One region of the Rhodobacter sp. JA431 genome, then DNA from elsewhere that is predicted to be linked to it. Evidence: riboswitches for the same ligand, from Rfam matches in the RefSeq annotation. Region 1 holds a riboswitch; each other region holds the start of a gene.
What was found. A riboswitch is a leader RNA that binds a small molecule or an ion and turns the genes downstream of it on or off. The one in region 1 is predicted to bind cobalamin.
Positions count from the first base shown of each region.

Region 2: another riboswitch for cobalamin. It lies ahead of CRO18_RS05590 (energy-coupling factor ABC transporter permease); the one in region 1 lies ahead of CRO18_RS08620 (TonB-dependent siderophore receptor).
Region 3: another riboswitch for cobalamin. It lies ahead of CRO18_RS05650 (DUF1636 domain-containing protein); the one in region 1 lies ahead of CRO18_RS08620 (TonB-dependent siderophore receptor).

Region 1 covers NZ_OBMP01000003.1:366,004-370,211, forward strand. Annotated here, with positions in the region: gene CRO18_RS08610 (dipeptidase) at 1-893, shown strand, start outside; gene CRO18_RS08615 (NAD(P)-dependent oxidoreductase) at 964-1,830, shown strand; cobalamin riboswitch at 1,857-2,051, shown strand; gene CRO18_RS08620 (TonB-dependent siderophore receptor) at 2,197-4,038, shown strand; gene CRO18_RS08625 (ABC transporter substrate-binding protein) at 4,013-4,208, shown strand, end outside.
Region 2 covers NZ_OBMP01000002.1:392,165-396,372, forward strand. Annotated here, with positions in the region: gene CRO18_RS05575 (energy-coupling factor ABC transporter ATP-binding protein) at 18-860, opposite strand; gene cbiQ (cobalt ECF transporter T component CbiQ) at 857-1,591, opposite strand; gene CRO18_RS05585 (energy-coupling factor ABC transporter substrate-binding protein) at 1,610-1,918, opposite strand; gene CRO18_RS05590 (energy-coupling factor ABC transporter permease) at 1,918-2,586, opposite strand; cobalamin riboswitch at 2,654-2,873, opposite strand; gene cobF (precorrin-6A synthase (deacetylating)) at 2,907-3,665, opposite strand; gene cobA (uroporphyrinogen-III C-methyltransferase) at 3,667-4,208, opposite strand, start outside.
Region 3 covers NZ_OBMP01000002.1:404,793-409,000, reverse strand. Annotated here, with positions in the region: gene CRO18_RS05660 (cobyric acid synthase) at 1-1,389, opposite strand, end outside; gene cobO (cob(I)yrinic acid a,c-diamide adenosyltransferase) at 1,662-2,303, opposite strand; cobalamin riboswitch at 2,343-2,564, shown strand; gene CRO18_RS05650 (DUF1636 domain-containing protein) at 2,641-3,009, shown strand; gene cobW (cobalamin biosynthesis protein CobW) at 3,013-4,059, shown strand; gene cobN (cobaltochelatase subunit CobN) at 4,059-4,208, shown strand, end outside.

The DNA.
Region 1 (4,208 bases):
CCCCCGTTTCGCATGATTTTGCGGAGGTCATGACGCAGATGGACAACCCGCCCTATGCGCTGCCGCTGCCCGATTTGATTGATTTTGAAGGCGGTCTTCCGGTGGCTTTTGCGGCGGCGGGGCATCTTTTGTGGATGGAGCGCGCCGCGAAGGGCGCGTTCCGGCTGTGCCACACGTCGGGGGAGATTCGCGCCGCGATGGCCGAGGGGGTCATTGCGGGCCTGATGCATATGGAAGGGGCCGAGGCGATTGATGAAGACCTTGATGCGCTGCACAGTTTCCATGCGATGGGGCTGCGCTCGCTCGGCCCGGTCTGGTCGCGGCCCACGATCTTTGGTCACGGCGTGCCGTTTTGCTTCCCCTCCTCGCCCGATACTGGGCCGGGGCTGACGGAGGCAGGCAAGCGGCTTGTCAAAGAATGCAATGCGCTCAAAGTTTTGGTGGATTTAAGCCATCTCAACGAAAAAGGCTTTGACGATGTGGCGCGGCTTTCTGATGCGCCGCTGGTCGCCACCCATTCCAATGCCCATGCAATCTGCCCCTCGTCGCGCAACTTGACCGATCGGCAGTTGAAGATGATCCGTGAAAGCCGCGGCATGGTTGGGGTGAATTACGCGGTCAACTTCCTCAATGAAGATGGGTTGAAGGCGGCGGATCGCGGCTGGGTACCCACCTTGCGCCACCTTGATTACCTGCTCGAACGGCTGGGCGAGGATCATGTGGGCCTTGGCTCCGATTTTGATGGGGCCGATGTGGCCGAGGTTCTGGGCGATGTGGCGGGGCTGCAAGGGCTGATTGGCGCAATGCGCGAACATGGCTATGGCGAAGAACTGATCGCCAAAATCGCCCATGAAAACTGGCTTGGCGTGTTGGAGCGCACCTTCGGCGCGTGATCTGCGGCACCCTGTCGTGTGGCGCAGCCGCCCGCATGCGCCACACTGCATCGAAGCGATGGAGGGCAGGATGGACAAGATTGGTGTGATCGGGCTGGGCCGGATGGGCGCAGCCATTGCCGAACGGTTGGCGGGGCAGGGCGGCACGGTTTGTGGCTGGACCCGCAGTGGCCGCGCGGTGGAGGGCGTGCCCTTTGCCGCGACCTTGGCCGATCTGGTGGCGCAAAGCACGGTTTTGGTGCTGAGCCTTTATGACGATGCCGCCGTGGGCGCGGTGCTGGATGCTTTGCTTGATGTGCCGCTGGAGGGGCGGTTGATCATCGACACGAGCACCGCGAACCCGCAAGTGTTGCAGGCCCGCGCCGCTGCGCTGGCGGCCAAAGGTGCGCGCGCGGTGGATGCGCCAATTTCGGGCGGGCCGGAACTGGTGCGCGCGGGCAATTGCGGCATTTTCATTGGCGGCACAGAGGCGGATGCCGAGTCCGCGCGCGCGGTGCTGACGCCGCTTTCCGCGCGCATCTTCCACACCGGGCCTTTGGGCGCGGGGCTGGTGATGAAAGTGATCAATAACGGGATGTTGCAAGCCTATTGGGCGGGCCTTGCCGATATGATGCCGCTTGCGCGCCGCGCCGGCCTGCCGCTGGAAACGGTGCTGAATATCTTGGCGGGTGGCCCCGCAGGCATGCCCGCTTTGCGCGATCGTCTTCCCAAAGTGCTGGGAGAAGATGAGGCTGTGGGCTTTCCGGCCCGTGGCGTTTTCAAAGACAACGCGCTTTTCCGCGCGATTGTGCAGGCGCATGGGCTAACGGCCCCTACGCTTGAACGGCTGGCAGCGGAGCAAGAGGCCGCCACAGAAACCGGGGTGATCGACCAAGACCTCGCCCGTCTGATCTGGCTCGCCTATGACCGCGGCGCGGAGAATCTGTCGCAGCCGTGAACGCTTGACTGAAACGGTAAATTATTATCCCTTGTGTGCGTTCAAGTTCCGGTGGGAGCCGGATGAAAAGGGAACACGGAACGGCCCCAAGCCGAAGCCGTGGCTGCCCCCGCAACTGTGAGCGGTGAGCGACATCGACATGCCACTGGGCAATGCCCCGGGAAGGCCGATGAAGCGACGACCCGTGAGCCAGGAGACCTGCTTGAGCGATCACCCTTTCCGGGCGCGGGGCGTGCCATGGAAGCGGCTTGATCCGCAGTGGTGACATGTCGCCGTCTGCGGGTTTTTTCCCCGCAGCATTCGCATTGCAGGCCCTTGGCCTGCGCTTGTCATGTCGGGCCGTTGGGGGCCCGGGGGGAATGGTCTATGACGTTCTATCCAGCGCTTCGGCGCTTTCTTTGCGTATCCACCTGCCTAAGCTTGCCGGGGCTTGCGGTGGCGCAAGACTTTATGATGCTTGATGATATTTTGGTGCGCGCCAATTTGGAGGCGACCGACCCGGACCGTTCGGGCAGCACGGTGCATGTGGCAACGGGCGAAGATTTGGCCACGGCGCCTTACACGCGACTTGGTGCAGCGCTGGCGCAAATGCCGGGGCTCAGCTTCAAATCCAACGGCCCGGCGGGAACGGCTTCGACCATCACTTTGCGCGGCGCGCCGGCGCAATATGTGCCTGTTTTGCTGGATGGGATCGAGATGGGTGATCCCGCCGCGGGCAAGGGCGATTTTGACTTTGGCACTTTGGGGGTGGCAGGGATTGACCGGGTCGAAGTGCTAACCGGCGCGCAATCGGCGCTTTACGGGTCAAACGCGGTCGGCGGCGTGATCAACCTGACAAGCTTCCGCGCGCAAGAGCTTGGCACTGCGCAGCGCTTTGCGGTGGAATACGGCAGCTATGCCACGCAAAAGATCAGCTATGCCTATGCGGCCAAAACCGAACGGGGTGAGGTTTCGGTTACGCTGTCGCATCTGTCTTCAAACGGCTTTTCCGCCAAGGAGGAAAACGACGGGAATTTTGAGCCCGATGGCTTCCGTGCGAACCGGATTGGCTTCTTTGGGCAATATCAGGTGACCGATGCGGTGACGGTGGGGCTCAATGGCTTTTTTGAAGACAGCCGGGGCGAGAATGATGTCTGGTCGGGCGATACCGCAGCCAATATCGGCCAAGATTACACCGACCGCCGCGCCACCGGGTTGCGCGCTTTTACCGAAATCACCGCAGGCGCTTTCGACCATAAGATCGAGGCGAGCTATTACCGATCAGACCGGCAAAGCTATTCTTACGGGGCAACAGCCCCTTCGGATTTTGACGGCAAACGGGTGAAACTGTCTTACACGGGGGCGGCCGATCTCGGCGCCTCTGCACGGGTGATCTTTGGGGCGGATCGCAAGCGGGAGTCGGTGGAAGGCGAGGGCAGCGTCACCACTTTGGGCGTGTTTTCTGAGTTGAACTGGGCGGTGAGCGACCGGGCGGACCTTTCGGCCACGCTGCGCCATGACGACCATGAAACTTATGGCGGTTTCACCTCGGCGCGGCTCTCTGGTGTTTATCGACTGCAAGAAGATCTGCTGTTGCGGGCTTCGCTTGGCAATGGCTTCCGCGCGCCCTCGCTTTATGAGCTTTACGGCCCCTATGGCGATGCGGCGATGGCGGTTGAAAAAAGCACCAGCGCCGAGCTTGGGGTCGAAAAACGCTGGGGAGAGGCGGCCAGCCTGCGCGCGACGGCGTTTTGGCTTGAGGCAAAAAACCTGATTGGGTTTGACTATGCCGCGACCTCTTGCGGGCAGGCTTTTGGTTGCTATGCGCAAGTGCCCGGCACCACCCGGCGCAGCGGACTAGAGCTTGAGGCCGAGGCGGCGGTGACGGAGCGGCTCACGCTCAAGGGCAATTACACCTATATCCAAAGCGCGGGCACAGGCATGGCGGCCAATGCTTGGGCGGGCGTTGCGCGCCATGATCTGAACCTGAGTGCCGAAATGGCGCTGACGCCGGATTGGACCGGGCTTCTTACGGTCGAACGGGTGATCGACCGGCCCGGAACGCTGGCCAATTACACCGTCGCCAACGCAGGCGTCCGCTATGACTTTGGCGCCGGGAAACAGGCTTACCTGCATATCGAAAACCTCTTCGACGAAGAATATCAAACGATTAGCGGCTATGGCGCCTCGGATCGGGCGGTGTATGTGGGTTTCCGTGCGCAGTTCTAGTTTGGCTTTGATGCTGGCGGCGGGGCTCGCCGCCAGTGTTCCCGCTTGGGCAGAGCCTGCGCCTGCGCGCGTGGTCTCCATCAACCTGTGCACCGATCAATTGGCGATGCTTTTGGCTGCGCCGGGGCAATTGCGCTCGGTCACGATGCTGGCGCGCGATCCCTCTGTTT
Region 2 (4,208 bases), on a different contig from region 1:
GCGTGGTCGCGCGGGGCTCACCGCTTTGCCCAGCCCTGCATCAGCGCCTCAAACGCCGCGCGGGTGCGGGGAAGCGCGGCGGTTGGATCGAGCAGCCCCAAATCCCGCGCGCGCAGGGCGAGGTCATACAAAAGCGGCGGGGCAAGCCCCACTTGGGTGAGTGCTGCACGGTCGCTCAAAATATCACTGGCCACGCCCTGCCCCACCACTTGGCCCGCACGGAAAAGCGCGACCCGGCTCGCCAAAGCACAGGCCAGCTCCACGTCATGGGTGGAAAACACAAGCGTCATGCCGCGCGCCATCAGCCCTTGCAACAGCGCGATCAGCTGCGCCGAGCCCGCCTCATCAAGCCCCGCCGTGGGTTCATCCAGCAAAAGCACTTCGGGGCGCATCGCCACCGCACCCGCAATCGCCACGCGCCGTTTTTGCCCGCCCGAAAGCATATGCGTGGGTCGGTCGCGCAGATCAGAGATCGACAGCATTTCAAGCGCTTCTTCAACCCGCGCGCGGGCCTCCGCCGCGCTCAGCCCAAGGTTCAGCGGGCCGAAGGAGACATCTTCAAACACCGTCGCGGCGAAAAGCTGATCATCGGCATCTTGCAACACAAGCGCGACGCGGCGACGCCATTCGGTGAGCGCCTTGCGGGAATAGCCGACCGGAGCGCCCCCCAACAGCACCTGCCCGCTTTGCGGGCGCAAACTGCCGTTAAGGTGCAGCAACAGCGTGGATTTGCCAGCACCATTCGGGCCCAAAATCGCGAGGCTTTCGCCCGCCGCGACAGAGAGGCTCAGCCCATCCAGCGCCGTCACATCGCCCGGAAAGGCGTAGCGCAAAGCCTCGGCAGACAGGATGGCGGTCACAGCAGCATCCCCAACATGGCAACAGCGGCTTGCGCGGCCAAGATCGCGCCCAAGCTCGCCCAAGAGGCGCTCGCGCGGTCGCTTAGCACCCGCATCTCCCCTTGCCAGCCGCGCGCGGCCAGCCCGACCTCAAGCCGCCGCGCCCGTGCCATCGCGCGCGGCAAAAGGGCGGCGATCACTTGGCCGGTGGAGCGCAGCCAGCGCGCGCGGGTGGAATGGCCCAAACGGGCGCGTTGCGCCACGGTCATGACGGCGGCCTCTTCGGCGAGAATGAAGACGAAGCGATACATCAAAAGCGCAATTTCAACGATTTCAGACGGCAGGCCGACCCGGCGCAACCCGGCGACAAGATCGGCGGCGGGCGTGGTGGTGGCAAGGAAAATCAAGCAGGTGGTGGCGGCCAGCGCGCGCAGTACCAAAAGCACGGCCTCTTGCGCGCCCTCCGGCGCAAGGCCAATGCCCTCGGGGCCAAGTTGCACCAAAAGAACAAGCGATCCGGGGATCAAAAAGCCCAAGGGCAGCGCGGCAATGGCGAGCCAAAGCTTAAACGACACCCGTGCCAGCCCAAAGGTGACGGCGAGCATCGCCGCCGTCACGAAAACGGCCCCCGGCCACGGGGGCAAGGTCACCGCCAAGATCAAAAAGCCAAGGCCGATCAGTGCCTTCTCTGCCAAGGGGCGGTTGCGCCAGCGCCCCGTAGAGGCGATCCGGTCAAGAGAGGCAATCGACATTCAGGCTGTTTCCGTTCTTCACGCGGCGTCGCTGACGGCGCGCCCTTCCGGCTTTTGCGTGGTTTTGGCGCGTTCATGCCGACGGCCAACGACATAGCCAATGACAAACGCGCCAATCGCCGCTTGCAGGGCGAAAAGCAGGCTTTCGATTTCGCCGCTGGGCGGTTCCCAAAGCGGGTTCGCCCAAGGCACGAAACCGGGGTTTTCTGCCTCAATCAATTCAGCAGCAGCCCCATCGGCCCCGCCAAATTCGCCGCCCATCAAAAGCGGCACAACCGCCAAAACGACAACGGCCAACAACAGCCACAAGGTCCGGTTCTTGCCCATCAGCGCGCCTCCCCGGCCAAGATGCGCAGCTTTTGATCATCGGGCACTTTGCCCGCCAGCGCATCCATCACGATCACGGTCAGCAAGCCTTCGACAATGGCGAGCGGCACTTGCGTGAAGGCAAAGATCGAGCCGAATTTCACGGCCGCCCCGATAAAGCCAGAGACCGGGTCCGGATAGGCCAACGCCAGCTGCAGCGCGGTGGTGACATAGGTGGCCAAATCGCCCAGCATCGCCGCGAAGAAGACGCTGAAAGCGACCGAGAGGCCCACGCCCCGGCCCAGCTTCCAAATCCCCCAAGCAACCCAAGGGCCGACAATCGCCATCGAAAACGCATTGGCACCCAGCGTGGTCAGCCCGCCATGCGCCAAAAGAAGCGCTTGGAACAACAGCACAATCACACCCAAAACCGCCATCACCGAGGGGCCAAAGATAATCGCGCCAAGCCCGGTGCCGGTTGGGTGCGAACACGAGCCCGTCACCGAGGGGATTTTCAGCGCCGAAAGCACAAAGGCAAAAGCGCCAGAGGCAGCCAGCGTCATCCGCGCCTCAGGCCGCTCGGCCACGATTTTGCGAATTTTCAACGCCCCCGCGACAAAAAACGGGGCGGAAACCGCATACCATCCAATGGCATGGGAAGCGGGGAGATACCCCTCCATAATATGCATGTAAAACGTCCTTCCACTTCAGACGCGCCGCTTTTCGAAGGCCGGGGGCACCCCGCCCCGGGAAGGCTTGCGACGCTCGAGCGATGGCAGGTCTCCTGACTTGCGGGTCACGGAACCGGTCACCTTCCCGACTGGTGCTCCCCGTGGACAGGGCAGTCAGTGGCATACGACCGGGTCTCGCCGCTCACAGTTGCGGGGGCAGTCACGGATTTGGCCCCTGATGGGTAATCCTCACCGTGTTCCCTATTAATCCCATCCCGTTGGGAACCATCGGGGGAAGTATCCCCCCTGTCACCAAACTGTCAACCCTTGCGCCTGCGTCAAAGGCTGCGGCGCATCAGGTAAATATCCATGACCCAACCGTGGGTTGCACGCAGGGCCGCGCGGGTGGCCAGAATTTGCTCCGTCACCTCGGCCAAAGGCCCCGCCACCAGCACCTCTTCGGGCATCGCGACACAGCCGCCCCACCAGATCGAAATGCCCTGCGGATCAAGGCTTTGGAACGAACATTCGCCATCGAGCATCACCACAACCGTATCGGCGGCAGCGGGCCAGCCGTGGTCGCGGATTTGCCGCCCGGTGGTGATGACAAAGGGCGCGCCAATGTCATTCAGCGGGATCGCATGAGCTGCACAAAGCGCCTGAATCGCAGTAATGCCGGGAATGACCTTGGTGGTCAGCGCGATGCGTTTTTCCAGCCGCGCGGCGATGCGCAAGGTGCTGTCATAAAGCGCCGGGTCCCCCCAAACCAAAAGCGCGACTTTGCCATTTAGATCAGGGCATTGCGCGGTGATCTGGACAAGCCACGCCTCCGCAATCGCATCATGCCAATCATCCACGCCTTTGCGGTAAGACGGGTTTGCTGCATCGCGCACGGGCAGGTCGAACTCCACCACTTTGGTGGCGAGGTTGGTGATATGGGTGGCACAAATCGCGCGGCGCAGGCCCGCAAGGTCGGATTTGTCGGCCCCTTTAAGCGGGATCAAGATCAGATCGGCGGCATTCATCGCGGCAATCGCTTGCAGCGTGACATGGGCCGGATTGCCGGTGCCGATGCCAATCAGCGTAAGCTCGATCATCTTAGCCCTCCGGGTCGTAAAGCGGGCCGTAAAGGATCAGCGCGGGGTGGTTTGAGCGTGCCTCGGCCAGCTCCGCCGCAAGCTTGGCGATGGTGGAGCGGTGCAGGCTTTGTTCGGGGTGCCCCACGGCTTCGGCCAAAAGCGTGGGCGTGTCCGGCGAAAGCCCATGCGCGACCAAATCTGCCGCGAGCTTTGGGAAGGTGCGCTTGCCCATAAAGACAACCGTGGTCGCCGCCGGGTCGGCCAAAGCCGCCCAATTGAGCGTTTCGGGCAGATCCCCCGTCACATCGGCGCCGGTCACAAATTGCACCCGCCGCGCGGTGAGGCGGCGCGTGAGCGGCATCCCCGCCGCCGCCGCCGCCGCACAGGCCGAAGGCACACCGGGGATGATTTCATAAGAGATACCCGCCTCTTGCAGCGCGACCAGTTCCTCTTCCAGCCGCCCAAAAAGGCCAGAGTCACCCGATTTCAGCCGCACAACCTTTTGCCCGGTCAGCGCATGATCGACGAGCAAACGGCTCACATGGTCTTGCTTGGGCGAGG
Region 3 (4,208 bases), on a different contig from region 1:
GAGCGCTTCCAACGTGGCCTCCACCCCGACCGCATGGCTTTGGCCCGAGGCGGCAATGCCAAGGCCCTGCAAAAACGCGGCGCGGAAGGCATCGGCAGAAAACATCCCGTGCAAATAGCTGCCCGTTATCCTGCCATTGGCCGAAATCGCACCCTCTGCCTGGCCCTCAATCCGCGCAAAGGGGCGGGCGCGGTCCGCGCCCTCGGTCTTGCCAATGTGAATCTCATAGCCTTCAACATCAAGCCCGGTGGGCGCATGGGTGGCGCGGGTGCGGGTCAGGCGCTTGTCGGGGGTCATCACCGTGTCGACGTCCAACAGCCCCAGCCCCGGCGTGGTGCCCGGCGCGCCTTCAATGCCATCGGGGTCGGCGACCGAGCGGCCCAGCATCTGATAGCCACCACAAATGCCCAGCACATGACCGCCGCGCCGCACATGCGCTTGCAGGTCAATGTCCCAGCCCTGATCGCGTAAAAACGCCAGATCGCCGCGCGTGGATTTGGAGCCGGGGACTATCACCAGCTTCGCCTCGCAAGGGATCGGCTGGCCCGGCGTGACCATCACCAAATCCACCCCCGGCTCGGCGGCAAGCGGGTCAAGGTCATCAAAATTCGCAATCCGCGAGAGCGCAAGGCAGGCGATCACGGTACCCCCCGATGTGCGCCCCGAGCCAAGATCCAGCGCATCTTCGGCAGGCAGCAAATGCGCTTGGCGAAACCACGGCAAGGTGCCAAAGCCGTGCCAGCCGGTGCGGGCTTCGATGAGCCGATAGCCATCGTCAAACAGCGATACATCGCCCCGGAACTTATTGATCAGAAAACCAGAAATCATCGCGGCATCGTCTGGATCCAGCACCGCTTGCGTGCCGATGATCTGCGCAATCACACCGCCCCGGTCAATATCGCCCGCCAGCACCACCGGCACATTGGCCGCGCGCGCAAAGCCCATATTGGCGATATCGCCTTGGCGCAGGTTGACCTCCGCCGGGCTGCCCGCGCCTTCGACGATCACCAGATCATGGCTGGCTTTCAGCCGCTCAAAACTCTCCAGCACAGCGCCCATTAGCTGCGGTTTGAGCCCCGCATAATCGCGCGCCTTGGTGGTTGTGAGCCGCTTGCCTTGCACCACGACCTGCGCGCCCACATCAGTCTCGGGCTTGAGCAAGATCGGGTTCATATCGACCATCGGTTCGAGCCCGCAAGCGAGCGCCTGAAGCGCCTGCGCACGGCCAATCTCGCCCCCATCCGCCGTCACGGCGGCATTGTTGGACATATTTTGCGGCTTGAACGGCGCAACCTTCAGCCCCCGCCGCTTTGCCGCGCGGCACAACCCCGCCACCAGCATCGACTTGCCGACGTTTGAGCCAGCGCCTTGGATCATCAGGGATTTCATGCCCGGCCTCCGGTTGTGTTGTACGTTTGGGAGCCTCCGGCGGAGGTATTTTGTGCCAAGAAGAAAGGGGCGCGGCAAATATTATAGCGGCGCTGCGCCTTGGGCCGCCGCAGCGGGGAAGACGCAGCGCTTTCTCCTTGGGCGGTCATCGGGACCTCTCCCTGTACCGCAGTCAAAGCCTCACAAAGCAAGGTTAACGACTCCTTAACGTGCCCGTTTCTTCTTGGCCGAAATACCTCGGGGGTCTGGGGGCCGCGCCCCCAGCCGTTGCCTTAAAACTCCACGCCCGCTTGCCCTTTGATGCCCGAGCGGAACGGGTGTTTGATCTGCCCCATCTCGGTCACCAGATCGGCCAGCTCTATCAACTCGGGCGCGGCATTGCGGCCCGTCAGCACGACATGGGTCATTTCGGGTTTTTCGTCGCGCAAGAAGGCAAGCACCTCGTCGCGGTCAAGATAATCATAGCGCAGCGCGATATTGATCTCGTCCAAAAGCACCATGCGGATCTCGGGGTTGCGGATCAGCTCTTTCGCCTTTTCCCACCCCGCTTTTGCCGCCGCCACATCGCGTTCGCGGTCTTGGGTTTCCCAAGTGAAACCCTCGCCCATCGCGTAGAACTGGCACAGATCGCCAAAATGGGTGGTCAGCAAGCGCCGCTCGCCCGTGTCCCAAGCGCCTTTGATGAATTGCACTACCGCGCAGGGCATTTCATGCGCGATGCAGCGCAGAATCATCCCAAAACCAGAGGAGCTTTTGCCCTTGCCAGAGCCGGTATGGACGATGATCAGCCCCTTTTCGCCGGACTTGCCCGCCATGATCTTATCGCGTGCGGCCTTTTTCTTCGCCATCTTCGTGGCATGCCGGGCCAGATCGTCGGGTTTCTCTTCCGGGGCGCTGTCGTTTTCAGACGTCATCGGGGCGGTCCTCGCGCTTGACAATGGCAGGCGTCTCGCCCACTCAGGGGCGGCGCTGGTTTCTGTCCTATGACAGGCGAAGAGGGAATGCGACAGGGTTTGCGACTGAAACAGTCAAAAACACGAAACGCAGCCGCCCCCGCGACCGTGACCGGAGAGGGCGCCCCGCACCACTGGCAAAAGCCGGGAAGGGGGGGCGACCGTGGGGTTTAGGCCTCGCATCCGCAAGCCGGGAGACCTGCCAGCGTATGTGTTTCGGGCGGACGGGGTGTGCCGCGACCGGGAGGGGCTTCATGCCCGTCTTCGGCCCCGCCCCCAAACCCATTAAGGAGGGGTGATGGCCACCACGCTGCACGTTTGCACCACTTGCCGCCGCGCAGGTGTTGAGCCCGAAGGCGAGGCCCGCCCCGGCGCGCTTTTGCACGCTGCGCTTACCGATCTGCCTTGCCCCGAGGGGGTTACGGTGGTGCCGGTTGAATGCCTATCGGCCTGCACACAGGGTTGTTCGGTGGCGCTTTCGGCCCCCGGTAAATGGTCCTACGTCTATGGCCGCATGGGCCCCGAAGATGCCGCGACCATTTTGGAAGGCGCAGCGCTTTACGCGCAAAGCGCCGATGGCCTCGTGCCGTGGCGCGCGCGGCCCGAAATTTTCCGCAAGCAAAGCCTTGCCCGTATTCCCCCGCAAGATCTGCCCGTTCAGGAGTAAGCCATGTCGGACCTCGTCAAAATTCCCGTCACTGTGATCACCGGCTTTCTGGGCGCGGGCAAAACCACGCTGATCCGCCATCTGATGGCGAACCCGCAGGGCCGCACGCTCGCGGTGTTGGTCAATGAATTTGGCACCGTGGGGGTGGATGGGGACATTCTGCGCCAATGCGCCGATGAAAACTGCCCCGATGAGAACATTGTCGAACTGGCCAATGGCTGCATCTGCTGCACCGTGGCGGATGATTTCATCCCGACGATTGAGGCGCTGATGGCGCGGCCCAATCGCCCCGATCATATCTTGATCGAAACCTCGGGCCTTGCGCTGCCCAAGCCGCTTTTGAAAGCCTTTGACTGGCCCGCGATCCGCTCGAAAATTACCGTTGATGGTGTGATTGCCGTGGCGGATGCCGAGGCCGTGGCGGCGGGCCGTTTTGCGCCCGATGAGGCGGCGGTGGATGCGCAGCGCCAAGCCGATGACAGCATCGACCATGAAACGCCGCTTTCGGAAGTGTTTGAAGATCAGATCGCTTGTGCGGATTTGGTGCTTTTGTCGAAAGCCGATCTCGCGGGCGAGGCAGGCTTGGCCGCCGCGCGCGCGGTGATTGAGGCCGAAGCCCCGCGCAAGCTGCCGATCTTGCCGATGGTCGAGGGCACGATTGACCCGGCGGTGGTCTTGGGCATTGGCGCGGCGGCGGAAGATGATCTGGCCGCGCGGCCAAGCCACCATGATGGGGCCGATGATCACGAGCATGATGATTTTGAAACTGTGGTGATTGAGCTGCCCGAAATCACCGACCCGGCGGCGCTGGTGGCGGCGATTGAACGCTTGGCAACTGAGCAAAACATTTTGCGCGTCAAAGGCCATGTCGCGGTGGCGGGCAAGCCGATGCGTTTGCTCGTTCAGGCGGTGGGCGCGCGCGTGCGCCATCAATATGACCAGCCTTGGGGCGACCGCGCCCGCCGCTCCGCGCTTGTGGTCATTGCCGAGCATGATGATGTGAATGAAGCCGCGATCCGCGACGTGCTGCTTTCCGGGGTGTCTGCCTGATGCATGTCGTCTTCCGCGAAAGCCACGGGCTTGAGGAAACCGAGGTGCCGACCGATCTTGGTCAGCGCCCGGCGGACCTTGTGGCGCTGTCTTTCTCTGACAGCGACCTTGGCGCTTTCGCGGCGGGCTGGAAACGGGCGGGCGGCAAA